2 regions of the Pseudomonas sp. LR2-20 genome follow, and region 1 is predicted to be linked to the other one. Evidence: riboswitches for the same ligand, from Rfam matches in the RefSeq annotation. Region 1 holds a riboswitch; the other holds the start of a gene.
What was found. A riboswitch is a leader RNA that binds a small molecule or an ion and turns the genes downstream of it on or off. The one in region 1 is predicted to bind thiamine pyrophosphate.
Positions count from the first base shown of each region.

Region 2: another riboswitch for thiamine pyrophosphate. It lies ahead of thiC (phosphomethylpyrimidine synthase ThiC); the one in region 1 lies ahead of OCX61_RS13870 (TenA family protein).

Region 1 covers NZ_AP025944.1:3,115,038-3,123,383, forward strand. Annotated here, with positions in the region: gene tenA (thiaminase II) at 256-921, opposite strand; gene OCX61_RS13870 (TenA family protein) at 918-1,565, opposite strand; TPP riboswitch at 1,597-1,711, opposite strand; gene OCX61_RS13875 (Ig-like domain-containing protein) at 1,963-5,355, shown strand; gene OCX61_RS13880 (SCO family protein) at 5,496-6,482, shown strand; gene OCX61_RS13885 (putative bifunctional diguanylate cyclase/phosphodiesterase) at 6,563-8,346, shown strand, end outside.
Region 2 covers NZ_AP025944.1:554,666-577,982, forward strand. Annotated here, with positions in the region: gene msbA (lipid A export permease/ATP-binding protein MsbA) at 1-994, shown strand, start outside; gene hldE (bifunctional D-glycero-beta-D-manno-heptose-7-phosphate kinase/D-glycero-beta-D-manno-heptose 1-phosphate adenylyltransferase HldE) at 1,125-2,546, shown strand; gene OCX61_RS02305 (metal ABC transporter ATPase) at 2,760-3,728, opposite strand; gene OCX61_RS02310 (aldo/keto reductase) at 3,784-4,596, opposite strand; gene OCX61_RS02315 (NAD(P)/FAD-dependent oxidoreductase) at 4,593-5,768, opposite strand; gene OCX61_RS02320 (DMT family transporter) at 5,815-6,147, opposite strand; gene OCX61_RS02325 (LysR family transcriptional regulator) at 6,235-7,125, shown strand; gene waaA (lipid IV(A) 3-deoxy-D-manno-octulosonic acid transferase) at 7,137-8,408, shown strand; gene OCX61_RS02335 (TolC family outer membrane protein) at 8,511-9,944, opposite strand; TPP riboswitch at 10,106-10,212, shown strand; gene thiC (phosphomethylpyrimidine synthase ThiC) at 10,367-12,247, shown strand; gene cytX (putative hydroxymethylpyrimidine transporter CytX) at 12,396-13,679, shown strand; gene OCX61_RS02350 (RsiV family protein) at 13,648-14,394, opposite strand; gene OCX61_RS02355 (NUDIX domain-containing protein) at 14,579-15,199, shown strand; gene OCX61_RS02360 (DUF1249 domain-containing protein) at 15,190-15,642, shown strand; gene cpdA (3',5'-cyclic-AMP phosphodiesterase) at 15,728-16,531, shown strand; one part of gene OCX61_RS02370 (IS3 family transposase) at 16,635-17,105, shown strand; one part of gene OCX61_RS02370 (IS3 family transposase) at 17,108-17,989, shown strand; gene OCX61_RS02375 (YqiA/YcfP family alpha/beta fold hydrolase) at 18,214-18,822, shown strand; gene parE (DNA topoisomerase IV subunit B) at 18,858-20,762, shown strand; gene OCX61_RS02385 (esterase-like activity of phytase family protein) at 20,759-21,745, shown strand; gene OCX61_RS02390 (retropepsin-like aspartic protease family protein) at 21,742-22,260, shown strand; gene parC (DNA topoisomerase IV subunit A) at 22,271-23,317, shown strand, end outside.

The sequences.
Region 1 (8,346 bases):
TTACGACGCCTACGGCCGATTGCTCAAGCTCACCAATGAAAACGACGAGTCCTATCATTTTGGCTGGGACAAGCTGGATCGACTGGTCGCGCAGGAGGACCTGGATGGCAGTGGGCGCATTTATGAATACGACGTACTCGATGGGGTCACCACCTTCCGCACCCTGCCCAAACGCGACCGGATCGCCGTGCGGTTCATGTGCACGGCGATTTACAAAACTCGCCCAAAACGCGCGATTGAAGGCTTAGCCCGGCCTCAGGCCACGCCATCCAACCCCATCTGCCAGAAATCAGCCTCCAGCCTCGAAGCCTGGCCAAAGATCTGTACCAGCTCGACAAACCGCTGCTCGGTCATGCTCCGTGCCGCCAGTTCATCCAGATGCTTGCGCGCCGCCGCGGCCACGCCCTGGTAAGCCTCCCCGGCATACTCGCCAATCCACTCCCGGTACGGGTGCTCGCTCAAGTCGCCAATGCGCTGCGCCAGCGTGCGGCCGATCTCGGCGTAGCCAATCACGCACGGTGCCAGGGCCACATGCAACTCGAGCAGGTCACCGGCCGTGCCGCAGTCGAGCACGTAACGGGTGTAAGCCACGGTCGCCTGGTGTTCCGGCGCTGCCTGGATATCGGCCTGGGACAAGCCCCAGCGCGCGCACAAGCGCAGGTGCAGCTCGGTCTCGTCAAGAATCGCCGCAAGGCCCGCCTGGGCGGCGCGGATATCCGCCGGCAAGCGGCTTTTGTAGGCGGCCAGGGCCCAGGCGCGGGCGAACTGGATGAGGAACAGGTAGTCCTGGATCAGGTACGTGCGGAAGGCTTCTTCCGGGAGGGTACCCTCGCCCATCTGCCGCACGAAGTCGTGGTCGACATAGCTGTGCCACTGCCCGGCAGTCGCAGCCTTCAAACGCTCGAAAATATCCATGCTCACGCCTCCTCGGTGTAAATGGCGTCGAAGAAGGCAAGCTCCAGCTCAACGGTGCGTTTGTAGAAGTCACTGGCCAATGCGGCCTCCTGGGGGCCGACCCGGTCCAGCTCGGACTTCAGGAAAGCGACGAAATCGCAAAATGCCGGATTGTCGTGCAGGGTGATCCATTCGGCATGGACGAAGTTGGCGGGCAACGGCTTGGGTGCCTTGAGAGCCCAGTCCAGATACAGGCCTTCGGCAACGTTCAGCACTGCCAGCGCGGCGGCGTAGGAACGGGTGGCAGCAGCCTCGCGCATGATGGCCTTGAAACCGGCGGTAGGTGCAGTGTCTGCAGGCGCTGTGCGTTGCGCGGGGCTGACGTCCAGCGCCTCGAACGCGCGCAGGAAATAGGTGTTCTCGTCGCTGGAGATCATCCCCGCGAAGCGGCCGAAGCGCAGGCGGGCCTCGAAGGTGTCGGCGGTGGCGATGGCGGCGCCGAGCAAGGTCAGGAAGCTGTCGAGAAAGCGGTGGTCCTGGACCAGGTAGCGGACCATGATCGGGTCGGCCACGCTGCCCGCGCAGAGTTCACTGACGAAACGGTGGCCGACGGCAGCCGACCAGGTCGGTTGGTTCTGGCGTTGCAGGGTTTCGCTGAAGCGTTCGTTCATGGTGTGGCCTCACAGTGAGGCCGGCAAAAGGCAGGTCTGGCAGTCCCATCCCTTCGCCGGCATTATCCGGATCAGGTTCGAAGGGTCACCGCGCTGCAGCTGCCAGCGGTTTCTCAGCCCGTTGCCGGGCTCCCCTTGGTGGGCAACAGGTATACAGCGCCGATCACCAATTGTCACCACTCCCATCACCGGAGTTGGGCCCAGCCCTGCCCAGTTTTGGGGGCCTACACCCGGTCTTTGACACCCCGTTATTTAGCGCGCCTCAGGCGCCACAAGGAATTGTTTAACAAAGCTTTACCAAAAGATGTGTTGGCACAGCCGTTGCTCAGGCCATAAAAACCCGGCAATACGCCATTGATGGCCCATAGCCATTTAGCCGTGAGCGAGGCACCAGGCAATGAAAACCCCTGCCGTGATCCACCCCAACAGCCACGCCTTCAAATTGTCCGCCGTGACCGCGCTGATGTTCAGCCTTGGGCTGATCTCGGCCATGGCCAGCACAATGGATGATGTCAGCCAGCCACCGCCGACAGACCCGTCGCATTACGATGACCAGCCGGCCGACCCGGCCCCGGCACTGCTCAACCTCTTCAACCTGCCCGAAGCCAACCAAGGTTCGCTGGAACTGCAAAACGGGGTATACGGCGATCGTGCCTCCAACCGCGTCGACAACGTACTGCCGCCTGCCCTGCAGACGTCACGCAATTACCCTACCAATGGCAAGCCGAGCCCGCTGTTCGGGGCGCAGCCGTTCACCCAGCAACTGCTGCTATTCGAAGAATTCGGCCCGGAGAAACTCGACCCCAACCTACCACCGCCAAACCTGACCTTCCCGGTCCCCACGCTGGGCGCCGCCCCTGCGCAAGACCCTGACGTGGTGGCCCGCAGCAGTCCCAACGGCAACGCCCTGGAAGCCTTCCTCAAGCAGCCGGGCCTGTACCCGTTCCCCACCCAGTACGCCAACACCCTCGACCGCAACCCGTGGAAGGCGCAGATCGAGATGTTCCTCAACCGCAACTCGGTCGGCTCGCCGGCAGAAGGCCGGCCACCAGGAAAAGGCTGGTCGCACCAGCGCTGGAACGAGTTCTACCCCCAGGCAGCGTTCAAGACCGCACAGGCGGGTGCACGCATCAACCAGGGGCTGCGTGACCGCAAGCAGTTGCACAACTATGCCGTTGGCGAGTTCGCGCCGGGCGGGTTGTATTACCAGACCTCGGACATCCCGACCACCCTCGGTACCACCAAGGGCATCGACCCCCGCTTCCACCCGAACTTCCCGCAGCAGAACCACAAATCGCTGTGGACCTTCGACGGCACCTTCCCGCCGAAGCTGCTGATGGTTCGCTATGGCCAGCCGGTGCTGATGCGCCACTACAACGCGCTGCCGATCGACCCGGCAGCCAACGCAGGCTTTGGCTTGCACACCATTTCCACCCACGAGCACAACGGCCACTCGCCAGCCGAGAGCGATGGCTTTGCCAACGCCTACTTCTTCCCTGGCCAGTACTATGACTACCGCTGGCCGATCCAGCTGGCCGGCTACGACACGATCAACACCCGTGCCGAAGATCCGCGCGCCGCGTTCCCCTGCTCGCCGGGTGAAACGCTGTTCGTCAACGACGCCAACCCCGGGCTGAAGACCTGCCAGAACGGCAGCATCAAGATTCGTGGCGATTGGCACGAAACCATGAGTACCCACTGGTTCCACGACCACATGATGGATTTCACGGCGCAGAACGTCTACAAAGGCAACGCCGTGATGATGAACTACTACAGCGCCATCGACCGCGGCAACGAAGCTCTGCAGGACGGCGTCAACCTGCGCTTCCCCAGCGGCTCGGCCATGCCGTGGGGCAACCGCGACTATGACGTCAACCTGGTGATCGCCGACAAGGCCTGGGATCAGAACGGCCAGCTGTGGTTCAACCCGTTCAACACCGACGGTTTCCTCGGCGACCAGGTGCTGGTCAACTGGCAGTATCAGCCCAAACTCAAGGTGCGCGCCCGCAGCTACCGCTTCCGTATCCTCAACGGCTCGGTGTCGCGCTATTTCAAGTTTGCCGTGGTGCGTGAAATCGCCGGCAACAGTGGCGAGTTCAAGGGGCCGTCCGGCTCCAACGTGTCGTACGCGCGGGTGCCATTCCACATGATCGCCAACGACGGCAACATCATGGAACACGCCGTGCCGTTCGACGGCACCATGGACCTCAATGGCGACGGCAAGACCGACGACAACAACGGCATCCTGCCGCTGCAAGGCATCGCCGAGCGTTACGACATCATCATCAACTTCGCCAAGAACGGGATCAAGGTTGGCGACAAGCTGTACATCGTCAACATCATGGAGCACGAAACCGGCAAGGGCCCGAAACAGGCCATTTCATTGGCCGACGTGCTGTCCGAGAAGTACAAGGCGGTGATCAAGCAGACCAGCACCGGGCCCGAATGGGACAGAGGCGACCCGGTAGTCGGCAAGGTCATGCAGTTGGTCGTGCAACCCTACAGCGGCACCGACGTCAGCATGGACCCAAGCGCCTATGAACCGGCCAAGCCGGGCAAGGCCGAAGGCCTGAAGATGATCCCGCTGACCATCGACCGCACGGCCGTCGCCGACCAGGCCAAGATCAAGGCCGCGCGCCACCGCGAGTTCACCTTCGGTCGCTCCGACGGCACCGACACCACCCCCTGGACCATCAAGACCGACGGTGGCTTTGGCTACAGCATGGACCCACGGCGCATCTCCGCCGCACCGCAACTGGCCAGCGAAGCGACCCAGGCCGGCTTCAGCGGCGACGGCACCCTGGAAGTGTGGAAGATCAAGAACGGCGGCAGCGGCTGGAGCCACCCGGTGCATGTGCACTTCGAGGAAGGTGTGATCCTCAGCCGTGACGGCAAGGCGCCACCGGAATGGGAAAAATGGGCACGTAAAGACGTCTACCGCATCGGCCCGGACGCCGACTCCTCGAGCGAAGTGGAAATGGCCATTCGCTTCCGTGAGTTCGCCGGTACCTACATGGAGCACTGCCACAACACCCAGCACGAAGACAACTCGATGCTGCTGCGCTGGGACATCGAGCACCCTGGGCAATTCCAGGTGATGCCGACGCCGCTGCCAGGCTGGGATGGCGTGCAGTACATGGCTTCGGTGGGCCTGCCGACCTTCCGCACCGCCAGCAACAACAACACCGACACGGCCAACAAGCCACCGGTGGCGGTGAACGACAGTGCCGCGACCACGGCCGGCAAGCCGATCGTGATCAACGTGCTGGCCAACGACACCGACCCCGAAGGCAACCTGCCACTGACTGTCAAGGACCTCAACCAGCCTGATTCCGGCAAGGGGACGGTCAGCACCGACGGCACCAGCGTGACCTACACGCCGCCGGCCACGGTCGACACCCCGTTCACCGCCAGCTTCGCCTACACCGCGCGCGACGCCAAGGGTGCCGATTCGCTGACCCAGGCGACGGTCAATGTTGCGGTGGGCCCTGCTGTGGTGGCGGACAAGATCGAGGTCAGCAGCGCCGTGGTGCAGGTGCGCAGCAACAACCGCTACACCTGGGACATCTCCGGCACCACCTCGGTGGCCAGCGGCAACAGCATCACGGTAACCGCAGCCACCACCAGTGGGCCGCTGAACCTGGGCACGGCAACGCTGACGACGGCATCCACCGGGGCGCGCTGGCGGTTGTCTACGACCACCACCGGCAGCGGCCCGGCGACGCCGGCGACGATCACCGTGAAGTCAGCACTGGGCCAGAGCGTAACGGCGCCCATCAGCATCAAGTGACAGCGGGGCCGCCACGCGGCCCATCGCCGGCAAGCCGGCTCCCACAGGTAGCGAGCACAGTGATGTGAAATGCCTGTGGGAGCCCGGCTTGGCGACGATAAGGCGGTCAACCACCACACAAGAAAACAGAGGATCGCATCATGGCCCTGTCATGGCGTGTTCTGCTTGCCCTCACCCTGTTCGCCGCCGGTACCCACTACTGGCCAATCAATCCAGCCCAATCCGCCCCCTCGGCCGTGGCGGCTACACCGTGGGGCGCCAGCTACTTCCCCAACACCCCGCTGGTGACCCAGGACGGCAAGAAGGTGCGTTTCTTCGACGACCTGATCAAGGACAAGGTGGTGGCAATCAACTTCATCTTCACCGGCTGCACCGACTCCTGCCCGGTGGAAACCGCCCGCCTGCGCCAGGTGCAGAAAATCCTCGGTGACCGGGTCGGCAAGGACATCTTCCTCTACTCCATCAGCATCGACCCCTACAACGACACCCCCGCCACCCTCAAGCGCTACGCCGAAAAGTTCGGCATCGGCCCCGGCTGGACCCTGCTCACCGGCGAACCCGACGATATCGAACAACTGCGCCGGCGCCTGGGCCTGTATATCGAAGGCCTGGAAAACGGCCGCTCCAAGGACCACAACCTGAGCCTGATCATCGGCAACCAGGCCACGGGCCGCTGGATGAAGGCCTCGCCCTTCGAAAGCCCGTACATCCTCGCCGACCGCCTGGGCAACAGCCTGCACAACTGGAAACAGGCCAGCGCCATGACCAACGACTACGCCAATGCCCCGCAAATCCGCCCGCCCAGCAGCGGCGAACAGATCTTCCGCACCCGCTGCTCTTCCTGCCACACCGTGGGTAACACCGAACCCGGCCAACCCGGTATCGGCCCCGACCTGCTCGGTGTGACCCAGCAACGCGACCCCAGCTGGCTGATACGCTGGCTGAAGGAACCGGACCAGATGCTGGCCGAGAAGGAACCGCTGGCCACCCTGCTCTACGAACAGTACAACCGCCTGGCCATGCCCAACATGCGCCTGGGCGATACCGAGATCACCGCGCTGATCACCTACCTGCAGGAAGAGACCACGCGCATACAGGCGCCCTTGGCTGATCGGGGGAAACCATAAAGGCATTTAGCCATCGGTCATGAGGCAGTCATCTTTCTGTCGTATTTTTCGACCATCACCCAGGGTCGGGAATACCAGCAGTGATCCGCCGCTCTCTCTCCTCCGCAAGCCTCCTGCGCTTGTTGATCCTGATGCTCTGCGCAGCCACCCTGACCTTCCTCTGGGGGCTGCACTTCAGCCAGAAGGCCGCCGCGCGCCAGGCTGCACTGGCAGCCAAGGCGGCCGAGCATCTGAACCTGGCCAGTATCGTTGCCGAGAACCTGCGCCAGCTGGTCGACCGCGCCCAGGCCGTGGGCCGGGTGACCCAGGACGACATGAAGACGCTGCGCCAGGGCAACCTGAGCCTGGCCAGGCTGCTGGCCGAGGACCCGGTGTTCAAACGCATGAGCCTTTACGACCGCCAGGGTCGGCTGCTTTCCGCCAGCCACAGCGATGAAGCCGCGGCACTGCCGAGCGACTGGCTGAAGCAATTGCAGGTGCATGTCGCCCACTACGGTTTCAAACCCTTCCTGGCGCAGGTCCCCCCAGGCACCTCAACGCCAACCCTGCCCAACTGGCTGCCATTTCTGCTGCCGTTGACCGACCTGCCGGGCCGGCAGATCGACAACATGCTCGTGGTGCAGCTCGACATCGGCTACCTGGCGGTGCTGTTCCAGCACATCGACCTGGGTGACAGCGGCGTGATGCGCCTGGTCCAGGACGATGGCCAGGAGCACCTGCGCATCGATACCCGCGGCGTGGTGGTGACAGGCGAGCGCTTCGAACCGGACCTGGCAGATGCCGACGATGCGGCCGGGCAATTGACCCAGTACGCTGCCGGCGTGCCTTACCAGAGCCTGTACCGGCGGGTGCCCGAGCGTGGCTTCAGCGTGGTGGTCAGCCAGCGCTATGACGAGATTCTCGCCCCTTCCGCGCTGGCCTATTCGCGCCAGTTCTGGCTGAACCTGAGCATGACCCTGATGATCCTCGCCAGCCTGGCCTGGACCTTGCGCCTGCTACGCAAACGCCAAGAGGCGTTCAGCGCTCTGGAGCAAGCGCAACAGGTCAACCAGCAATTGATCGGCCGCCTGGAAGACGAACACCGGCGCAGCAGCCACGCCGCCGCCACCGACCACCTCAGCGGCCTGCACAACCGCCGCCAGTTCGTCGCAGTCGCCGGGCAGGCGCTGACCCGGCAGCGCGGCAAGCGCCGCTTGATGGCAATCCTGTTCATCGACATGGACCGTTTCAAATCGATCAACGACTCGCTCGGGCACAAGATCGGCGACCTGCTGCTGCAGGCAGTGGCCGGGCGCATCCAGCGCCTGCTCGAACCTGGCGACGAGGCTTCGCGCTTTGGCGGCGACGAGTTCGTCGTGCTGCTGGCGGGCGAGCGCAGCGAACAACAGATCAATAGCTGGGTGCGTATGCTGGTACAGAAACTTTCAGCCACCTATGCCCTCGACGGCCAGGAGGTCAACACCAGCCCCAGTGTCGGGGTCAGCATCTGCCCGCGCGATGGCCAGGACATCGACAGCCTGATCCGCTGCGCCGATGCCGCCATGTACTCGGCAAAGCAGGCCGGTCGGGCCCAGTACCGTTTCTTCGACCCTTCGCTCAACCTTTCCGATATCCAGGCCTTCACCCTCGAACAAGCCTTTGGCACGGCCCTGACCGAGCGCCAGTTCGTGCTGCACTACCAGCCGCAGATCCGCCTGGATAGCCACCGTGTAATGGGCTATGAAGCCTTGGTACGGTGGGCCCACCCTGAATTCGGTCTGCTGTACCCGGACCGTTTCATCGGTCTGGCCGAACGCAGCGGTTTCATCATCGAGCTGGGTTGGGAGGTATTGCGCCTGGCCTGCGAAGAATTGGCCCGCTGGGG
Region 2 (23,317 bases), 2.6 Mb from region 1:
GGTGATCTATACCGCCATGGCGGCGCTGATGTTCCTGGTGCTGTTCCTGCGAGGTGAATCCACTGCCGGTGACCTGGTGGCCTACATCACGGCGGCAGGCCTGTTGCCCAAGCCGATCCGTCAACTGTCGGAAGTCAGTTCGACCATCCAGAAAGGCCTGGCCGGTGCCGAGAGCATTTTCGAGCAGCTGGATGAGCAGCCGGAGCTCGATAACGGTACCGTAGAGAAGGACCGTGTGGCAGGCCGCCTGGAAGTGCGCAACCTGAGCTTCACCTACCCCGGCACCGAGCGCGAAGTGCTGAGCGACATCAGCTTCGTCGCCGAGCCTGGGCAGATGATTGCGCTGGTCGGGCGCTCGGGCAGCGGCAAGTCGACCCTGGCGGCCTTGATCCCGCGCTTCTACCACCACGACCAGGGGGAGATTCTGCTCGATGGCGTGGAGATCGAAAACTATCGCCTGCGCAACCTGCGCCGCCATGTATCCCAGGTGACCCAGCACGTCACCTTGTTCAACGATACCGTGGCCAACAACATCGCCTATGGCGACCTGGCGGGCGCCCCGCGTGCCGATATCGAAGCGGCAGCTGCGGACGCCTACGCCAAGGAGTTTGTCGACCGCCTGCCCAAGGGCTTCGATACTGAAGTCGGTGAAAACGGCGTGCTGCTCTCCGGTGGCCAGCGCCAGCGCCTGGCGATTGCCCGGGCATTGCTGAAGAATGCGCCGCTGCTGATCCTCGACGAAGCCACTTCGGCGCTGGATACCGAGTCCGAGCGGCATATCCAGGCGGCCCTGGATCATGTCATGCAGGGCCGTACCACGCTGGTGATCGCCCACCGCCTGTCGACCATCGAGAAGGCCGACTTGATCCTGGTAATGGACCAGGGGCGTCTGGTCGAGCGCGGCACCCATGCCGAACTGCTCGCGGCCAATGGCCATTATGCCCGCCTGCATGCCATGGGCCTGGATGAGCCGGTAAAAGCCGATATCACCTGACCCGCCTTGATCGGGGCCGAATCGGCCCCGATTGTCACGGGAATTTTCCAGGGTGTATCTGGCCGTAAAGCCGTCGCCTACCCTGTGCTAATATCCTGCCCCTGTTCATTATTTTTCATATGGGTTGCCCATGAAGTTGTCCATGCCGCGTTTCGATCAAGCCCCGGTACTGGTGGTCGGCGATGTCATGCTCGACCGCTACTGGCATGGTGGTACTTCGCGTATCTCGCCGGAAGCGCCAGTGCCGGTGGTCAAGGTCGATCAGATCGAGGATCGTCCCGGCGGCGCGGCCAACGTTGCCTTGAACATCGCCGCCCTTGGCGCGCCAGCCTCGCTGATCGGTGTCACCGGCCAGGACGAGGCCGCCGACAGCCTCGCCAACAGCCTGCAGGCCGCTGGCGTGCGTTCGGTGTTCCAGCGCATCGCGCACCAGCCGACCATCGTCAAGCTGCGGGTCATGAGCCGTCACCAGCAACTGCTGCGCATCGATTTCGAAGAGCCGTTCGCCACCGACCCGCTGTCGCTGGGGGCGGAAGTCGACAGCCTGCTTGAGGGTGTCAAGGTGCTGGTCCTGTCCGACTACGGCAAGGGCGCGCTGAAAAACCACCAGAGCCTGATCCAGGCCGCACGTGCCAAGGGTATTCCGGTTCTGGCCGACCCCAAGGGCAAGGATTTTTCCATCTACCGTGGCGCCAGCCTGATCACTCCGAACCTCAGCGAGTTCGAAACCATTGTCGGCCGTTGCGCCGATGAGGCCGAACTGGTCGCCAAAGGCCTGCAATTGCTGCAGGACCTGGACCTTGGCGCGTTGCTGGTAACCCGGGGCGAGCACGGCATGACCCTGCTGCGCATCGGTCAGCCGGCGCTGCACCTGCCAGCCCGGGCCCGCGAAGTGTTCGATGTGACCGGCGCTGGCGATACCGTGATCTCTACCCTGGCGGCTGCCATTGCCGCAGGCGAAGACCTGCCGCACGCCGTGGCCTTGGCCAACCTGGCTGCTGGCATCGTGGTCGGCAAGCTGGGTACCGCCGCAATCAGTGCGCCGGAGTTGCGCCGGGCAATCCAGCGTGAGGAAGGTTCCGAACGTGGTGTCCTGGGCCTGGAGCAGTTGCTGCTGGCCATCGACGATGCACGGGCGCACAAGGAGAAGATCGTCTTCACCAACGGTTGCTTCGATATCCTCCATGCCGGGCATGTCACCTACCTGGAGCAGGCGCGGGCACAGGGTGATCGCCTGATCGTCGCGGTAAACGATGATGCCTCGGTCAGCCGCTTGAAGGGGCCGGGCCGTCCGATCAACAGCGTTGACCGGCGCATGGCTGTGCTGGCGGGCCTGGGCGCGGTGGACTGGGTGATCAGCTTCCCTGAAGGCACGCCGGAAAACCTGCTGAGCCAGGTCAAGCCAGATGTGCTGGTCAAGGGCGGGGATTATGGTATCGACCAGGTGGTGGGTGCCGATATCGTCAAGGGCTATGGCGGTACCGTGAAGGTGCTGGGGCTGGTCGAGAACAGCTCGACCACAGCGATCGTCGAGAAGATCCGCAAGAACTGATCGAGCCCTGGGCCGCTTTGGCGGCCCCTGTGGGAGCGGCGGTTCGGCGCCCCGATTCACCCGCGCAGAATGCAACTCGGTGTATGGCACCGGCTACGCCGGTGTTCGCGGGTAAATCGGGGCGCCGAACCGCCGCTCCCACAGGTATCGCGCCAGATTCTAGAAATTGAGCAAGACAGTTGCTCCCACATGGACCGCGCAAGCCCAGGAATATCACTTGTGCAGTGAGGTGCGGGCCCGTTCCAGCAGCGCCCGTGCCTTGTCACCAAAGCGCTGCAGATGCGAAGCCGGCGCCGCTTTGCGTTCCACCAGCCCCTGCTGCTTCACCCAGTCCTTCCAGCGAATCCGCTCATCGGCCACCACCCAGCCTTCCTGCCGGGCAAAGCTCTCGGCCAGGTACAGCCCGCGGGTACTCGCCGGCACCAGCTCATCTTTCTTCAGCGTGTACAGCTCGGCCAACGGCTGGCCATCCTGTACCGGCATCAGGTACAGATCCGGCCGTTTTCGGTTGAGGCGCGCTACCAGCTGGTCGCCTTCCAGCCGCTCATCGACATGGAACAGGCTGAGTTTCTTGGCCTCCCTCGGCACCTGCAGGCGCATGTCGTAGATCAGCTGCAGCGAAGCCGTCGGCAAGTGCACATAGGCCCGTGGCCGTTCCATCAACATCAGGTTGCCGCAGTGCACCGGGCGGGCAGCACCCGACTCTGGGGTCAGCACGAAGGGCAAGGCTTCGCGATAATGCAGTGCGGCGGCGTACGGGGCTGGCAGCCAGGTGTCGTTGAAGCGCCCGCTCAGCCAGCCTTCCGGGGTTTCCAGCAAGCACTCTTCAGCCACCTCCTGGACGGCGGTGTGCAGTGGCAGGTTGATCTCCTGGGCGGGGACATACCCGGAAATCAGTTTCAGTACCACGTCACCACGGTCCTGGCGCCGTTGCCTTACCAGCACCCAGTAATCACGGTGCTGCCAATGCAGGGTCAGGCGCACGGACACACCCAGGTTGGCCAGTTCGACCACGAAGCGCTGCTTGTCGGCGAGTTGGATGGCGCGCCGCCGCTGCTGGGTCTGGGCGAAGTTCAGGGGCATGCCGATGCTCTGGTAGACCAGGCCTTCGGCGGTGGCTTCGACATGCAGCGGCAGTGTCTTGAAGTTGCTCGGGTTCTTGCGGATCAGCGTACGCGCCACGAGGCTCCTCCTTGCGTCGGGTCAGTCTCCAGGCCCATCTTGGCTGGGTGGCAACTCAATGCTGGCCCAGGATACGGGCGACGGTGGCCACGTTGTGGGCCAGGTGCAACGGATTGATGGTGCCGACGATAGCACTGCTCACGCCCGGGTGGGCGAACAGCAGCTCGAAGCTGGCCTGCACCGGGTCGACCCCGGGGGCAAGGCAGATATGCCCGCTGGCCAGCGCCTTCTTCACCAGAATGGCCTTGCCGTGTTCGGCAGCGTAGTCCAGCACCGGACGCTCTGCCTGCTCATTGAGGTTATAGGTGACCATGGCGCAATCGCCCTGCTCCAGCGCCTTCAGGCCGCCGGCGACGGTCTTGCCGGAAAGCCCGTAGCCGAGAATCTTGCCTTCCTGCTTGAGCGCGGCGAGGGTCTGGTAGACCTCTTCCTGCTCGAGGATTTCCAGGTCGTTGCCATCGGAGTGCACCAGCACCAGTTCGATGCGGTCGGTTTCCAGGCGCTGCAGGCTTCGCTCCACCGAGCGGCGGGTGTGGGCGGCGCTGAAGTCGAAGCTGGACTGGCCATCTTCGAACTCTTCGCCCACCTTGCTGACAATCACCCACTGATCACGCTGGCCGCGCAGCAGCGGCCCCAGGCGCTCTTCACTGCGGCCATAGGCCGGCGCGGTGTCGATCAGGTTGATACCCAGCTCGCGGGCCTGGGCTAGCAGCAGGCGCGCTTCGTCATCGCTGGGGATGGTGAAGCCATTGGGGTATTTGACGCCTTGGTCGCGGCCCAGCTTGACCGTGCCCAGGCCCAGTGGCGACACCTCGAAGCCGGTGCTGCCCAGAGGGCGGTGCAAGCCATGCAAGGTTGGCAAGGTCATGGCAGCAGTTGCTCCCAGGCCGGTACACCCACGGCCGGGCGCGGCAAGCCGGCAAGGTCGGCCTGAGCTGCCGGGCGCACGCCGTCGCGTTCGAGGCTGGCCAGTACACGGTCACTGAAGTCCGGTGCCAGTGCCAGTTTGGTCGGCCAGCCCACCAGCAGGCGCTGCTGTTCGGCGAGGAAGGCGTTGTCGGGGCGGACCAGGCCGGACTGCGCGGGCTCGGCGCGATCGACGCGCAGGGTGGCCCAGCGCACCTGGCCTTGATCGACCCAGGGCAGCAGCTGGGCAATTTCCTTTTGCGCGGCAGCGATCTGTGCGGCGGGCTCGCGGGCCACGCCATCGGCTTCGGCCAGGTCGCCACCGAGGTACCAGACCCACTGGCCATCGGCGGCCGGGTGGGTGGTGATGGTCACCCGTGGCTTGGGACCGCCGCCCAGGCAGTGCGCATAGAGCGGCTTGAGGTTCGGGCCCTTGGCCAGGACCATGTGCAACGGCCGGGTCTGCATGGCGGGTTGCTTCAGGCCCAGTGCATGCAGCAGTTCTTCGGTACCCGCGCCGGCGCTGAAGACGATGCGTTGGGCGCGGATTTCACGGTCGTCGACGCGCAGGCCGACCAGCTCGTCGCCCTCGCGCAGCGGTTCGACACGTTCGCCCGCGAGCAGGCTGTCACCGGCCAGTTCGGCCAGGTTGGCGAGCAGGCTGGGCACATCGATCACCAGTTCGGCCAGGCGGTAGACCTTGCCCTTGAAGCCGCGGTCCTGCAGGGCGGGTGGCAATTGCTCGCCCTTTACCTGATCGACCCGGCCACGCACGGCCTTGCTGGCGAAGAAGCTGGTCAGGTTGCCGGCCAGGGTGCCTGGCGACCACAGGTAATGGGCATCGGAAAGCAGGCGGGTACGGGTCAGGTCCAGCTCGCCGCTGCCATTGATCGCTTCGCGCCAGCGTCGCGGCATGTCGGCGATGGCTTCCGAGGCGCCGGTCAAGGCACCGTGCAGGGCGTACTTGGTGCCGCCGTGAATGATGCCCTGGGACTTGATGGTCTGCTCGCCACCGAGGCTGGCGCGCTCCACCAGCACCGTCGAGTAGCCCAGGCGACGCAGGCGGGCATTGAGCCAGAGGCCTGCGACCCCGGCGCCGACGATCAGCACGTCAGTGGAAATGGCGGATGGCATGGCGGTACCTCGAAGACTGGGACAGCTGGCAAGTATACAGGCTGCCTCAGTGCCCGGCAGTTTTGGAAAACAGCTGAATCACCACCACGCCACCAACGATCATCGCCATGCCCAGCATTGCCGGTACATCCAGCTTCTGCCCATAGACCACCAGCGCCGCAACGCTGATCAGCACGATGCCAAGGCCCGACCAGATCGCATAGGCGATGCCTACCGGAATGCTGCGCACCACCAGGGTCAGCATCCAGAACGCTATCCCGTAGCCCACCACCATCAGCAGCAACGGCAAAGGCGTGCTCAGACCCTTGACCGCCTTCATGGAGGCAGTGGCGATGACTTCGGCGCAGATGGCGATGGCGAGGTAGGTGTAGGCATTCATGACAGGTTCCTCCGGTAACTGGCTCGGCATTCTAGCGGTTGCCCAGATGCGGTAAAGTCATTACCTATCTTGATTGGAGATAGGTAGATGGCCGAGCAATGGAACCTTGAACAACTGCGCACCTTCCTGCGGGTCGCTGAATTGCGCTCGTTTTCCGCAGTGGCCCGCGAGCAGCGCAAGGCGCAGTCGGCCATCAGCAATGCCATCGCCCTGCTGGAAACCGACCTGGGTGTCACGCTGTTCGAGCGCAGCAGCGGACGGCAGCCGAAACTGACCGAAAACGGTACGGCGTTGCTCGAAGATGCCCGCGAACTGTTGCGTCAGTGCGAGCGCCTGGATGGCCGCGCGCTGGCGCTGATGCGTGGCCAGGAAGCACTGCTCAGGGTCGCCCAGGATGAGGCCATGCCTTATCAGCCGGTGATCGACAGCCTCGACGAACTGGCCAGCCGCTATCCCTATCTGGAGGTACAACTGGCCAGTGGCGCCCAGGGCGATGTGGCGCGCAAACTGGCCGAGCGGCGTGCCGACCTGGGGCTGTTCTTCCACCATGAACGTATCCCGGCGGCACTGGAGCGGCGTGCGCTGGGCAGTGTGGAAATGGTCACGGTGTGTGCGGCCGACCACCCGCTGGCGCGCGAACGCCGGGTTACCCGTCAGCAGTTGGCCCGGCACCGGCAACTGCTGATCACCCCGCAGCAAAGTGGCTACCCCGGCGGCGAGGCGATCAGCCCGCACGTCTGGCGTGCCGACAGCTTCTACGCCATGGCCGAACTGCTGATGCGCGGCCTGGGTTGGGCCTGGCTGCCGCGGCATGTGGTGCAGTACCCGACCTACCAGGCGCACATGGTCGAGCTCGACAGCGAATGGCGCCCGCCGGCGCTGGTGGCGGAGCTGGCCTGGCGCCGCGACGAACCGCTGGGCCCGGCCGCGCAATGGTTGGCCGAGCGCTTTGCGGTGCACCTGCGCGCGATCGGGTAAACTCCGCCGCCATGAACAGAACACTCTATACCTTGCTGTTTCACCTGGGCCTGCCGCTGGTTGCGCTGCGCCTGTACCTGCGCGCGCGCAAGGCACCGGCCTATGGCCAGCGCATCGCTGAGCGCTTTGCCCGCAAGCTGCCAGCCATGCGCCAGGGGGGGATCTGGGTGCATGCGGTGTCGGTCGGTGAAAGCATTGCCGCGGCACCGATGGTCCGTGCGCTGCTCAAGGCCTACCCGGACCTGCCGATCACGCTCACCTGCATGACCCCGACCGGCTCCGAGCGCATTCGCGCGATGTTCGCCGATGAGCCACGCATCCAGCATTGCTACCTGCCTTACGACCTGCCGTGGGCGGCTGGGCGCTTTCTTGACCATGTGCGGCCGCGGCTGGGCATCATCATGGAAACCGAACTGTGGCCCAACCACATCCACCAGTGCGCCCGACGCGGCATTCCGGTGGCCTTGGCCAACGCTCGGCTGTCCGAGCGCTCGGCCCGTGGTTATGGGCGTTTTGCCAAACTGACCCGGCCGATGCTGGGTGAGATGAGCCTGATCGCCGTGCAGACCGAAACCGAGGCCCGGCGTTTCCGTGAGCTGGGTGCCCGCCCTGAGTGCGTGCAGGTTACTGGCTCGATCAAGTTCGACCTGAAGATCGATGAACACTTGCAGCCCCGTGCCAGGGCACTGCGCGAACAGTGGGGCGCCAGCCAGCGTCCGCTGTGGATCGCTGCCAGCACGCATGAGGGGGAGGATGCCTTGATCCTGCAGGCGCACCGGCAGTTGCTGCAGGTGCATGGTGATGCGCTGCTGATCCTGGTGCCGCGCCACCCTGAGCGGTTCGATGGCGTGCATGCCTTGTGCGCTGGGCAGTTCGCCACGGTACGTCGCTCTGCCGGCACGCCGGTTGAGGCGCAGACGCAGGTGCTGCTCGGCGACACCATGGGTGAGTTGCTGTTCCTCTATGCCCTGGCCGACATCGCCTTCGTCGGCGGCAGCCTGGTGGCCACGGGCGGCCATAACCCACTGGAGCCTGCGGCATTGGCATTGCCGGTGCTCATGGGGCCACATGTGTTCAACTTCCTTGAAATCAGCGCGATGTTGCGCGAGGCGGGGGCGTTGCAGCAGGTCGATGACGCCGACGGGCTGGCCGAGGCGGTGCGGCGATTGATCGAGCTGCCTCAGGATGCACAGCACATGGGCGAGGCGGGCAGGGCGGTGATGCGGGCCAACCAGGGCGCCTTGCAGCGCTTGCTGGATGGGCTGGGCAAGCTTCTTGGCTGATGCTTGTGCTGGCTTCTTCGCGGGTTAACCCGCTCCCACAGGTTCAGCGCAGGCCTCAAGCCTGTGGGAGCGGGTCTACCCGCGAAGAGGCCAGCACCTGTCTCAAGGCCTGCGTTCGAAGTTCTTGGCTGCCGCGGCCGCCAGGTCCGGTGGCAGGAAGTCCTTGTCCGGGTTGTAATCCGGCTTCAGGTACTGCTTGAGGTCCTGCAGATCCTGCGGGCTCAAGGTCCCGGCAGCCTGCTTCAGGCTCAGGTTGTCGAGAATGTAGTCATAGCGGCTGTTGTTGTAGTCACGCACCGAGGTGTACAGCTGGCGCTGGGCGTCGAGCACGTCGACGATGTTCCGGGTACCGACCTGGTAGCCGATCTCGGTGGCTTCCAGCGCACTCTGGTTGGAAATGATCGACTGCTTGCGCGCCTGCACCTGTTCCACATCGGTGTTCACGGCGCGGTGCAGGTTGCGGGTGTTCTCCACCACCTGGCGGCGCAGGCTTTCACGTTGCTGTTCACTCTGGCTCAGGCGCTGATAGGCCTCGCGTACCTGCGAGCTGGTCAGGCCGCCACTGTAGATCGGAATGTTCAGCTGCAGGCCGACGCTGGTCTGTTCCACATCGCCGCTGTAGCGCTGGCCGAACGGTGAGGGGTTGGTGAAGCCCAGGCTGTCGTTGTCGCCCTTTTCATACTTGGCCACCGCATCGAGGGTCGGCGCATGCCCGGCCTTGCGCTGGCGCAGGGTTTCTTCGGCGGCGGCGACGGCGTGGTTGGTGGCCAGCAGGTTGAGGTTCTGGCGGCCAGCGGTTTCCACCCAGGCCTTGGCGTCGTTGGGGGTCGGTACCTTCACCGGCAGTGTGTGGACCACACCCTGGATCGAGCTGTACTCACGGTTGGTCAGGGTGACCAGCGCCTCGAAGGCATCCTGTACCTGGCGCTCGGCGATGATCCGGTTGGCCCGGGCGGTATCGTAGCTGGCCTGGGACTGCAGCACGTCGGTCTTGTCGGAAAGGCCGACGTCGAAACGTTCGTTGGACTGGTCCAGCTGGCGCTTGAAGGCCGCTTCCTCGGCTTTGGTCGCCGCCAGGTTGTCCTGGGCGCGCAGCACCGAGAAGTAATCCTGCGCAGTCTGCAGGATCAGGTTCTGCTCGGTTGCCGACAGTTGCAGCGCCGCCTGTTCATTGACCGCTTCGGCGGCCTGGAGCTGGAACCAGCGATCGGCGCGGAAGATCGGTTGCGCGAGGGTCGCGCTCCAGGTATTGCCGCTGCGGTTGGCGGTGGCCGACGGCTGGTCGATCTTGGTGCGGGTATTGAGCATCTCGGCCCCGGCCGAGAGGTTCGGCAGCAAACCGGCGCGAGCCTGCGGCACGACTTCTTTCTGCGCGCCATAGTTGGCACGGGCGGCAGCAAGATCGGCGTTGTTGTCGACTGCTTCCTGGTAAACACTGACCAGATCGGTTTTTACCGTCGTGGGCAAATCCGCTGCCCAGACCACGCCATTGGACGCACAAGACACGGCTATCGCCAGTGAAAGTTTGCGCAGCATAGAGGCAATCCTTGTACGAAATTTAATTACTGAACTGTTGAGTATCGAGCGACGGGCCAGTGTAGTGCCATGCGCATCCGCCAACAATCATCGGTTGCGCCTTTCATCTCCCCTGCGTTTTACCCGCTTGGCTTTGCCGACCACTCCAGTCTAGACTGCGCATGTTCTTGTCGGGGTGCCTTGAAGCAAAGGCTGAGATCGCAAAGGTGCGGATCCCGTTGAACCTGATCAGGTTAGCGCCTGCGTAGGGAACAAGATTGCTCGCCTTCCCGGGGAGCCTCTTGTGCCAGGTCCGGGAATGTCGCAGCTGCGTGCAGCTTCAGGCACCCCACATCCGGCACTGCACCCGTCAACGGGTACGTTCACGCCATTCAGGTTCACCCCGACATTCCACTGCTAGGAAGCCGTCTGGAGAGCCTGTGATGACCAAACAAGAAAAAACGATCAACCTCAGCGAGTCGGCGCAAGTCGATCAGCAGTCCGTGCAACCGTTCCCGCGTTCGCGCAAGGTCTATGTCGAAGGCTCGCGCCCGGACATCCGCGTGCCCATGCGCGAAATCAGCCTGGACGACACCCCGACCGACTTCGGTGGCGAAAGCAACGCGCCGGTGCTGGTCTACGACACCTCCGGCCCGTACACCGACCCCAACGTCATCATCGACGTGCGCAAGGGCCTGGCTGACGTGCGTTCGGCCTGGATCGACGCACGCGGTGACACCGAGCGCCTGGACGGCCTGAGCTCCGATTTCGGCCAGCAGCGCCTGAACGATGCGGAACTGGCCAAGCTGCGTTTCGCCCACGTGCGCAACCCGCGCCGGGCCAAGGCTGGCGCCAACGTCTCGCAGATGCACTACGCCCGCCAGGGCATCATCACCGCCGAGATGGAATATGTGGCCATCCGCGAGAACATGAAGCTGCAGGAAGCCCGCGCCGCCGGCCTGCTGAACGAGCAGCACGCCGGCCACAGCTTCGGTGCCAACATTCCGAAAGAAATCACCCCGGAATTCGTCCGCCAGGAAATCGCCCGTGGCCGCGCGATCATCCCGGCCAACATCAACCACCCCGAAGTGGAACCGATGATCATCGGTCGCAACTTCCTGGTGAAGATCAACGGCAACATCGGCAACAGCGCCCTGGGCTCCTCGATCGAGGAAGAAGTGGCCAAGCTGACCTGGGGCATCCGCTGGGGCTCGGACACCGTCATGGACCTGTCCACCGGCAAGCACATTCATGAAACCCGCGAGTGGATCATCCGCAACTCGCCGGTGCCGATCGGTACCGTGCCGATCTACCAGGCCCTGGAAAAGGTCAACGGCGTGGCCGAGGACCTGACCTGGGAGCTGTTCCGCGACACCCTGATCGAGCAGGCCGAGCAGGGCGTGGACTACTTCACCATCCACGCGGGTGTGCTGCTGCGTTATGTGCCGCTGACCGCCAAGCGGGTCACCGGCATCGTCAGCCGCGGTGGCTCGATCATGGCCAAGTGGTGCCTGGCGCATCACAAGGAAAACTTCCTGTACACGCACTTCGACGAGATCTGCGAAATCATGAAGGCCTACGACGTCAGCTTCTCGCTCGGCGACGGCCTGCGCCCGGGTTCGATCGCCGACGCCAACGACGCGGCCCAGTTCGGTGAGCTGGAAACCCTCGGCGAGCTGACCAAGATCGCCTGGAAGCATGATGTGCAGTGCATGATCGAAGGCCCCGGCCACGTGCCGATGCAACTGATCAAGGAGAACATGGACAAGCAGCTGGAATGCTGCGACGAGGCGCCGTTCTACACCCTCGGCCCGCTGACCACCGACATCGCCCCAGGCTACGACCACATCACCTCGGGCATCGGCGCGGCAATGATCGGCTGGTTCGGTTGTGCCATGCTGTGCTACGTCACGCCCAAGGAGCACCTGGGCCTGCCGAACAAGGATGACGTCAAGACCGGCATCATCACCTACAAGATCGCCGCCCATGCTGCGGACCTCGCAAAAGGTCACCCGGGCGCGCAGATTCGGGACAATGCCTTGTCCAAGGCGCGTTTCGAATTCCGCTGGGAAGACCAGTTCAACCTGGGCCTGGACCCGGACACCGCGCGTGCCTTCCATGACGAGACCCTGCCGAAGGAGTCGGCCAAGGTCGCGCACTTCTGCTCGATGTGCGGGCCGAAGTTCTGCTCGATGAAGATCACCCAGGAAGTACGTGAATACGCAGCCAAGATCGAGGCCGTGGACGTGACCGTCGAGCAAGGCATGCGTGAGCAGGCCGAGCGGTTCCGCCAGGAAGGCAGCCAGCTGTACCACAAAGTGTAAGAACGCCACGTCCCCTTGTGGCAGTGGGCTTGCCCCGCGAAAGCCTCAGATGAGCCAATGCATTTGGCAGGTCTGACGCTTTCGCGGGGCAAGCCCGCTCCCACAAGGAGGTGGCAAAGTCTGATCAATTCTTCCTGCGAACATAACAATGACATCACCCAGCCAATTCTCCCCCGACCACCCGGTCCCCACCCACCAGCGCATCTTCGGCGCCCGTGACCTGTTCTCGCTGTGGTTCTCCCTCGGCATCGGCCTGATGGTGCTGCAGGTCGGCGCCATGCTGGCCCCTGGCCTTGGCCTGGCCGGCGCAGTGCTGGCCATCGCCCTTGGCACCGGTGTCGGTGTGCTGTTGCTGGGGGCTGCCGGGGTCATCGGCAGTGACACCGGCCTGTCGGCCATGGGCACCCTGAGGCTGAGCCTGGGCCGCCATGGCGCGCGCCTGCCGGCATTGCTCAACCTGCTGCAATTGGTGGGCTGGGGCGCCTTCGAGATCATCGTCATGCGTGACGCGGCCAGCCTGCTGGGTGCCCGGGCGTTCGGTGAAGACAGTGCCTGGAACAGCCCGATGCTCTGGACCCTGTGTTTCGGCGCGCTGGCCACCCTGCTCGCCGTCAGCGGCCCGTTGGCGTTCGTGCGCAAGGTGCTGCGTGCCTGGGGGATCTGGCTGCTGTTGGGGGCGTGCCTGTGGCTGACCTGGAACCTGTTTGCCAAGGCCGACCTGGCTGATCTGTGGAACCGTGCCGGGGACGGTTCGATGTCGCTGGCCGTAGGCTTCGACATCGCCATCGCCATGCCGCTTTCGTGGTTGCCGCTGATCGCCGACTACTCGCGCTTTGCCCGTAATGGCAGGCATGTATTCGGTGGCACCGTTCTGGGCTACTTCATCGGCAATACCTGGCTGATGAGCCTGGGCGTGGCCTACACCCTGGCGTTTGCCGCCAGTGGCGAAGTCAATGCGCTGCTGCTTGCCCTGGCAGGCGCCGGCATGGGCATCCCGCTGCTGTTGATTCTGCTGGACGAGTCGGAAAAGGCCTTCGCCGACATCCACTCGGCGGCCGTTTCCACCGGCGTGCTGCTGCCGCTGAAGGTCGAACACCTGGCCTTGGCCATTGGTGTGCTGTGCACGCTGATCGCCTTGCTGGCGCCACTGGCCCAGTACGAGAACTTCCTGCTGCTGATCGGTTCGGTGTTCGCGCCGCTGTTCGGTGTGGTGCTGATGGACCACTACGTGATCCGCCGTCGCCGCCTGCCGGCACAGGTCGATGGCTTGCATTGGCAGGCACTGGTGGCCTGGGTGGTGGGTGTGGCGGCCTATCACGTGATCGCCGCCAAGGCGCCTGAGCTGGGGGCTACCCTGCCAGCATTGCTGCTGGCAGGTGGGCTGCATGGGCTACTGAGCTTCAGCCGCGGCCGGGAAACAGCTCAGGCTTGAGTACGCCGTTCAGGCGTGGGTAAGGGATCTTCAACTCCACGTGGCCCATGGAGTAGGGCGCGATGGCATAGACCTCGTACTTCACCACCAGCGCGCCGTACGTCAGGGCGATGTGCGGCGACTTCTTGAACGGCCAGGTCTTGACGAACTCGGCGTCCTTGTCCATTCCAACGCTGATCAGCCAGGCACGGTGCGACTCTTCCACGGTCTTCCAGAAGGTCTCCTCCTGGCCTGGCACCAGCATGTCCTGCAGGGTCAGCACCTTGTCCAGCTTGCGCGAGTAGTTGATGAAGCCGCGCCCCGGCATGCCGTGGGCACCGCCGCTGTCGAGGTAGCTGGACAGCTCGATGATCACCAGGCCGTCATGCTGCTCGCGTACCTTGGCTTGCAGGTAGCTGCTGTTGCGTTTGTCGGCGCTGGCCAGGTATTGCTGTTCGTAGGCCTGCAGGGTGCTTGGCGCGGTGCCATGCTGATTGTCTTCGGTCAGCTGCAGCAGGCGTTTTTCGACGATGGCATCGAGCTTGGGCTGGGCCGGGAAATGCACGGTGTCAATGTTCACCAGTGGGCAGTCGCTTGCGCTGCAGCCAGGTTTGACGTGCTCCCAGGCATCACGCTTGACCTCGAGCGGGGTCCGGTAATTGGGTGCGAACAGGCTCTGGCAGGCGCCCAGAGCGAGAGCCAGCACGGCCACGGAAGTCAGTTTGACAAGTGTCATGATGATCCTTGCAGAACAGGAAAAGTCGGCCTTTGACCGTCTGCGCGGCCTTCAGTTCGCCACTAAGCTAACAGAGTGAAGGCGTGCTGTCCCGAGTGCGCGAACGGTTGCCGGAAAGGGGTGAAACGGGCAACCGTGCAGAGTAGGATGGCGCGATGCGGTAAATGAGGTCATGAGGATTTCCATGTCAGACACGTTGAATTCGGTGCCCAAGGCGGTCGAGATCGTCGAGCGGGCCAACTGTTTCAAGGGCTTTTACAAGCTCGACAAGGTGCACCTGCGCCATGAACTGTTCGCGGGCGGCATGAGCCGTGAGATCAGCCGTGAGCTGTTCGTGCGTCATGATGCGGTCTGTGTGCTGCCTTACGACCCACTGCGCGATGAGGTGGTGCTGATCGAGCAGTTCCGTGTCGGCGCCCTGGGCAAGGTCGACAACCCCTGGCTGATCGAGATGGTCGCCGGGCTGATCGACAAAGCTACCGAAGAGCCCGAAGCAGTCGCCCATCGCGAAGCCGAAGAAGAAGCAGGCCTTGCGATCAGTGCCCTGTGGCCGATCACCCGCTACTTCCCCTCGCCAGGCGGCAGCGACGAGTACGTGCACCTGTACCTCGGCCGCTGCACCAGTGAAGGCGCGGGCGGCCTGCATGGCCTGGAAGAAGAAAGCGAGGACATCCGTGTCCGCGTATGGTCATTCGACGATGCGATGCAGGCCGTACGCGATGGTCAAATCTGCAACGCGGCGACCATCATCAGCCTGCAGTGGCTGGCGCTGAACAAAGACGAAGTTCGAGGTATGTGGAAGTGAACCTCTTGCGTGAGCGTTATCGGGTCGATCTGGCCGGGCTGCAAGCAGCCTGCGAGGCCAACTATGCCCGGCTCATGCGCCTGCTGCCCGATATGCGTACCACCCAGAGCTCGCGGCGCATCGGCATGACCCAGGGCGACCAGATGCTCGGCGTGCTGGTGCTCGATGTGTTGCTGGCCTGCCCGTACACCACCACTTTGCGGGTACGCCAGGAGCACAGCCTGCCCTGGCTGCCGGTGCCGCACCTGGAGGTGCAGGTGTATCACGATGCGCGCATGGCCGAAGTGATCAGCGCCGAGCATACCCGCCGCCTGCGCAGCATTTACCCGTACCCCAACGAGGCCATGCACCAGCCGGACGAGAAGGCGCAGCTCAATCTGTTCCTCGGCGAATGGCTCAGCCATTGCCTGGCCTGCGGCCACGAACTGGCAAGTGTGCGCTGAAATGTGACCTGGGTCGGTTTCGAGTGTTTGCTCGCAACCGATCCAGCGCCATAATTCGCGCAGAATCCGTTCGAGGAGACGGCCGTTGCCGCACCCAGACTCTTCCCCTGCATCCGTACATGTGGTGCAACTGACCGACGCCCACCTGTTTGCCGACCCGGCGGGCACCTTGCTGGGCCTCAATACCCGTGACAGCCTGCGCCACGTGGTCGCCCAGGTGTGCCGCGAACAGCCGCGTGTCGACTTGCTGTTGTGCACCGGCGATCTGTCACAAGATGCCACTGTCGCTTCCTATCAAGCTTTCCGTGAGCTGACCCGGGAAATCCCTGCGCCAACACGCTGGCTGCCAGGTAACCATGATGAAGCCAAGGTCATGGCCGAAGTCGCGCCAGAGCTGCTGCAGTCGGTGACCGATATCGGCAGCTGGCGGGTGGTCATGCTCAATTCGGCGGTGCTGGGCGCTACCCATGGGCTACTCGAGCAGGATCAGTTGTCGATCCTCGATCAAGCCTTGGCGTCGGCCGCCGAGCGCCATTGCCTGGTGTGCTGCCACCATCAGCCGGTGGATATCGGTTGCGCCTGGATCGCCCCGATCGGTTTGCGCAATGCCGATGAGTTGCTGCAGCGCCTGCGTGGTTATCCACAGGTGAAGGCGTTGCTCTGGGGGCATATCCACCAGGAATGGGATGAACTGCGCGATGGCTTGCGCCTGCTGGCCACGCCATCGACCTGCATCCAGTTTGCGCCGGGCAGCGAGGACTTCAAGGTCAGCGAGGAGCAGCCGGGGTATCGCTGGCTGCGCCTGCATGCCGATGGGCGAGTGGAGACAGGTGTGGAGCGGGCTACTGATTTTGCAGTGAAGCTCGACTTCAATAGCGCGGGGTATTAGAAGATCCTGGGGCTGCTGCGCAGCCCATCGCCGGCAAGCGCGGCTCCCACAGGTTGGACTGCCCCCAAGAAGTTGGACAAAAAATCCAACCCTTGGGGGACCTATGGGCAAGTACACAGAGCAGTTCAAGCTCACAGCCATCACCGCTTACCTGGATGGCAATAATGGCTTCCGAAAGGTAGCCCAACATTTCGGTATCGACTTCAGCCTGCTGCGCCGATGGGTTTCCAGCTATCAGCGCAATTCCAGCCTTCCTCCACGTTCGCCTGGGCGGGGTTATGACGACGATTTTAAGCGGCAGGTGGTCAGCTACATGCACGAGCATCGTCTTTCTATGCGGCAAACCGCAGCGCATTTTGGCCTCGGCCAATCGTCGCGGATAGGCAACTGGCAGCGGCAGTACTACAGTGGTGACCTTGTAGCTCCCGTCGACCGCCAGAAAAAGCCGATCAAAGTGCCGAAGAAGATCAAACCTGCAAAACCCACAGATACCGACGACTCGCAAAAGTCCCGAGACCAACTGATGGCGGAGCTCGAATACCTGCGCATGGAGAATGCTGTTTTAAAGGAGCTCAAGGCTTTACGGGAGGAAAAGGAACGAATATCGGGGAAAAAGCCCTGATCGTTTCCAGGCTCAAACGTAGATTTCCTTTGCCTGACCTGCTGGGGCTGGTCGGGCTGGCTCGCAGTACCTTTTATTATCAGGTGCAAAGCCAGCAGAAGCCGGACAAATATGCCGAGCTTAACGAGAAGATTCAGCAGATCTATCACAAAGAGAAAGGGCGCTACGGCTATCGACGCGTTGCACTCGTGATTAGAAAGGAGGGGGTGCAGGTCAACAAGAAGGTCATCGAGAAACTGATGGCTGCCCTAGGGTTGAAGTCACTGGTACGCCCCAAGAAATATCAGTCCTACCGAGGTGCCGTGGGCAAGATAGCGGCGAATTTGCTGGAGCGAAATTTCGTCGCCCAGCGTCCTAACCAAAAATGGGTGAGTGACGTAACCGAGTTCAAGGTGGCTCAACAGAAGCTCTATCTTTCGCCGGTGATGGACTTGTACAACGGGGAAATCATCGCCTATGAGACGGCTAGCCGCCCCCAGTACAGCCTGGTTGGAAATATGCTGGATAAGGCACTCAATACCTTGGGAGAAAAGCCGAAGCTAGTGCTCCACACCGACCAGGGATGGCAGTACCAGCAGGCTCAATATCGTCACAAGCTTCGCAGTCGCGGCGTGAAACAGAGCATGTCTCGTAAAGGCAATTGCCTGGACAATGCGGCTATGGAAAGCTTCTTCGGGACGCTCAAGTCAGAGTTTTTCTACCTAAAGCGTTTCGAGAGTATTGATGAATTGAAAGCAGGCCTGGATGAGTACATTCACTACTACAACCATGACCGCATCAAGCTGAAGCTCAATGGCCTGAGCCCTGTCGAGTACAGGACCCAGGCGGCAGCTTAAAACTGTCCAACTTTTGGGGGGCAGTCCAGGTACAGCGCTAACCTCAAGACTTGCGATACTCCTGTGGGAGCCGCGCTTGCCGGCGATGGGCCGCACGGCGGCCCTGCTCTTTGAAGAAATTGTTGCGAAATTGGCCGTGCGGCGCCAAAACCCGGTGAACGCGCTACACTGCGCGTCCCTGCGCCCGCTCGATCGGGCGCGAAGCCACAGATTCCGGGGGCAGCATGTCGGGTTCCATCCTCTATATCCATGGCTTCAACAGCTCGCCGCTTTCCAGCAAGGCACGCCAGCTCGAGGCTGTCATGCAGCAGTTGGGCCTGGCGCAGCAGTTGCGTGTCCCGGCCTTGCACCACCACCCACGCCAGGCCATGGTCCAGCTCGAAGCCGCCATTACCGAACTCGGGGCGCCGCTGCTGGTCGGCAGTTCGCTTGGCGGCTACTATGCCACCCATCTGGCCGAGCGGCATGGGCTCAAAGCCTTGCTGGTCAACCCGGCAGTCACCCCGCACAAGCGCTTCGACGGTTATCTGGGCGCCCAGCGCAACCACTACACTGGCGAGACCTGGGAACTGACCCTGGACCATGTGCAGGCCCTGGCCGAACTGGAGGTGCCGGCGCCGACCGACCCAGGCCGCTATCAAGTGTGGCTGCAGACCGCCGATGAAACCCTGGACTATCGCCATGCCGAGCATTATTACCGGGCTTGCGCCCTGCGCATCCAGGCCGGTGGCGACCACAGCTACCAGGGCTTTGCCGAGCAACTGCCAGGCCTGCTGGCCTTCGCCGGCATTGCCCGGCAGCAGTATGCGGCGCTCGATTTTTCTGTATTTTGATCTTTTTGCATTCACCAGACTGACGACGAGAATCCATGGCCAATCCCAGCGCTAGCGCCTATAACGCAGACGCCATCGAAGTCCTCTCCGGCCTCGACCCGGTGCGTAAACGCCCGGGCATGTACACCGACACCAGCCGGCCGAACCACCTGGCCCAGGAAGTCATCGACAACAGTGTCGACGAAGCCCTGGCCGGCCACGCCCGCTCGGTGCAGGTCATCCTCCACGCCGACCATTCGCTGGAAGTCAGCGACGATGGCCGCGGCATGCCGGTGGATATCCACCCTGAAGAGGGCGTGTCGGGCGTCGAGCTGATCCTCACCAAGCTGCATGCGGGGGGCAAGTTCTCCAACAAGAACTACCAGTTCTCCGGCGGCCTGCACGGTGTGGGTATTTCGGTGGTCAACGCCCTGTCGACCCAGGTGCGCGTACGCGTCAAGCGCGACGGCAACGAGTACCAGATGACCTTTGCCGATGGCTTCAAGGCCAGCGAGCTGGAAGTGGTCGGCACGGTCGGCAAGCGCAACACCGGTACCAGCGTGTACTTCAGCCCGGACCCGAAGTATTTCGATTCGGCAAAGTTTTCCATCAGCCGCCTCAAGCACGTGCTCAAGGCCAAGGCCGTATTGTGCCCGGGCCTGCTGGTCAGCTTCGAGGACAAGGCCAGCGGCGAAAAGGTCGAGTGGCACTACGAAGATGGCCTGCGTTCCTACCTGGTCGACTCGGTCAGCGAGTTCCAGCGCCTGCCCGACGAGCCATTCTGCGGCAGCCTGGCGGGTAACAAGGAAGCCGTGGACTGGGCCCTGCTGTGGCTGCCCGAAGGCGGTGACAGCGTCCAGGAAAGCTACGTCAACCTGATCCCCACCGCCCAGGGCGGTACCCACGTCAACGGCCTGCGTCAGGGGCTGCTGGACGCCATGCGCGAGTTCTGCGAGTTCCGCAACCTGCTGCCGCGAGGGGTCAAGCTGGCGCCGGAAGACGTCTGGGAGCGCATCACCTTCGTCCTTTCGATGAAGATGCAGGAACCGCAGTTCTCCGGCCAGACCAAGGAGCGCCTGTCGTCCCGCGAGGCCGCGGCGTTCGTCTCCGGTGTGGTCAAGGACGCCTTCAGCCTGTGGCTCAACGCCCACCCCGAGCTGGGCATGCAGCTGGCCGAGCTGGCCATCAGCAACGCCGGCCGGCGCCTCAAGGCCAGCAAGAAGGTCGAGCGCAAGCGCATCACCCAGGGCCCGGCATTGCCAGGCAAGCTGGCCGATTGCGCCGGCCAGGACCCGATGCGCGCCGAGCTGTTCCTGGTCGAGGGTGACTCCGCCGGCGGTTCGGCCAAGCAAGCCCGCGACAAGGAATTCCAGGCCATCCTGCCGCTGCGCGGCAAGATCCTCAACACCTGGGAAGTGGACGGCGGCGAAGTGCTGGCCAGCCAGGAAGTGCACAACATCGCCGTAGCCATCGGTGTCGACCCGGGCGCGGCCGACCTGTCGCAACTGCGCTACGGCAAGATCTGCATCCTCGCCGACGCCGACTCCGACGGCCTGCACATCGCCACCTTGCTCTGCGCGCTGTTCGTCCAGCACTTCCGCCCGTTGGTCGAGGCCGGCCACGTCTACGTCGCCATGCCGCCGCTGTACCGCATCGACCTGGGCAAGGAAATCTACTACGCCCTCGACGAAGCAGAGCGTGATGGCATCCTCGACCGCCTGGTGGCCGAGAAGAAGCGTGGCAAGCCACAGGTCACCCGATTCAAGGGCCTGGGTGAGATGAACCCGCCGCAGCTGCGTGAAACCACCATGGACCCGAACACCCGGCGCCTGGTCCAGCTGACCCTGGACGACGTGCAGGGCACCACCGAGATCATGGACATGCTGCTGGCCAAGAAGCGTGCTGGTGATCGCAAGAACTGGCTGGAAACCAAAGGCAACCTGGCTGAGGTCCTGGTTTGATTCGTCTGCTGGTTGCGGCCTGCCTGGCGCTGGTTGCCCTGCCGAGTCTGGCGGGCAACTGGCCAGAACTGAAACTGGCCTCCGAGCACCCGATCGACGGTATGCGCGGCGGTAACCTGTCTGGCCTGGCCGAGTGCCGGGGCGGGCTGTGGGGTGTTTCCGATCGTGATGACGACCGCATTTACCGCTTCGACCAGCAGAGCGCCGTCTGGCGCGCACAGCCGCTGACCTTCACCCCACCGCCGGTGCCTGAGAGCGGCCTGCCGTGGGGCTTGAAGTCGCGTAACTGGGCAGCGTCCTACGTGCGTGGCGGTGAACTGGATTACGAAGGTATCACCTGTGACCAGGCAGGCAACCTCTACCTGGTCAGCGAGGCCCATGCGGCGGTGCTGCAGCTGCCTGCCGAGGGTGAACCGCAGTGGCTGAAGATCGACCCGGCGATGGTCCGGCAGGCCCGTGCCAGCGGCATGTTGCTCAACTTCAACGCCTTGTTCGAGGGTCTGGCAATCAACCCGGAGGGTGACCGCCTGTGGTTGGCGGCCGAGCGCGAACGGCGCGGCCTGGTGGCCATCGAGCGGCAGCAGTCGGTGTGGACGTGCGGGCGTAGTTGCGTGTTGCTGAGCGAAGCTGGGGTCGAGATGCAGCCGCCACAGATGCCCAACCCTCGGGCGCTGTCGCGTGACTTCGCTGATCTCGCCTGGTTCGAGGGCAAGCTGTTCACCCTTGAACGCAACGCCTACCGCGTGTGCCGGCGTGAAGCCGCCAGTGGCAAGGTCGAGCAGTGCTGGTCGTTTGCCGCCGAGGCACTGCTGCCTGAGCGCCGCTATGACCAGCCGTACGGCCTGGCCGAAGCGCTGGTGATCGATGCCAAGGGCGCCTGGATCGGCCTGGACAACAACAATGGTGATCGTGCCGATGGCGAAAGCCGGCCGATCGTCTGGCGCTTCGAAGCGCCCCAGGGCGGCTGGAGCGCCACGCCATGAGCCAGACTCCGGGCAAGCGCGCCGGCAAGGTACTGATGATCGTCGCCTGGGCGGCGGGGCTGTTCCTTGCCACGCGTTTCTTCGGGCAATGGGAAGACCACGAGCGCAACCCGAACACCCAGGTGCAGTCGTCGCACGGTGACGGTTTCATCGAAGTGCGCCTGCTGGGCAATGGTCAGGGCCACTTCGTGGTGGACGGCGCGATCAACGGCCAGGGGGTGCATTTCATGCTCGACACTGGTGCCACCGACGTGGCGATCCCCGAGTCGCTGGCCAAGGACCTGAACCTACAGCGCGGGAGCCCGGTGGTGCTGAGCACCGCCAACGGCCGTACCGAAGGCTACCGTACCCGGCTGGACACCGTGCAGTTGGGCGATATCCGCCTGCAGAACGTGCGCGCGCTGGTGGTGCCGGGCCTGGACGGGCAGACCGTGCTGCTGGGCATGAGCGCCCTGAAACAACTTGAATTTACCCAGCGCGGCGGCACCATGCTGCTGCGCCAGAACCTGAAATGACGAGGCCCGCATGAGCGACTCACTGGAACTCAGCCTGGACGGCGTCGAACGCCGCTCGCTGGCTGACTTCACCGAACAGGCCTACCTCAACTACTCCATGTACGTGATCATGGACCGCGCCTTGCCGCACATCGGCGACGGCCTGAAGCCGGTGCAGCGACGCATCGTCTACGCCATGAGCGAGTTGGGGCTCGATGCCGACGCCAAGCACAAGAAGTCCGCCCGTACCGTCGGCGACGTGCTCGGCAAGTTCCACCCCCACGGCGACTCGGCCTGCTACGAAGCCATGGTGCTGATGGCGCAGCCGTTCAGCTACCGCTACACCCTGGTAGACGGCCAGGGCAACTGGGGTGCACCGGACGATCCGAAGTCGTTCGCCGCCATGCGTTACACCGAGGCACGCCTGTCGCGTTATTCCGAGGTACTGCTCAGTGAAGTAGGCCAGGGCACCGTCGACTGGGTGCCGAACTTCGATGGCACGCTGCAGGAGCCTGCGGTACTGCCGGCGCGCCTGCCGAATATCCTGCTCAACGGCACCACCGGTATCGCCGTGGGCATGGCCACCGATGTGCCGCCGCACAACCTGCGGGAAGTGGCCAGTGCCTGCGTGCGCCTGCTCGACGAGCCCAAGGCGACCATCGAGCAACTGTGCGAGCACATCCAGGGCCCGGATTACCCGACCGAGGCCGAAATCGTCACCCCGCGTGCGGAAATCCAGAAAATCTACGAAAGCGGCCGTGGCTCGATCCGCATGCGCGCCGTCTACCGCGTCGAGGACGGCGACATCGTCGTCACTGCGTTGCCACACCAGGTCTCCGGGGCCAAGGTGCTGGAGCAGATCGCCGCGCAGATGCAGGCCAAGAAGCTGCCGATGGTCGCCGACCTGCGTGACGAGTCGGACCACGAGAACCCGTGCCGCATCGTCATCATTCCACGCTCCAACCGCGTCGATGCCGACGAGCTGATGCAGCACCTGTTCGCCACCACCGACCTGGAAAGCAGCTATCGGGTCAACGTCAACATCATCGGGCTCGACGGCCGCCCGCAGCTGAAGAAC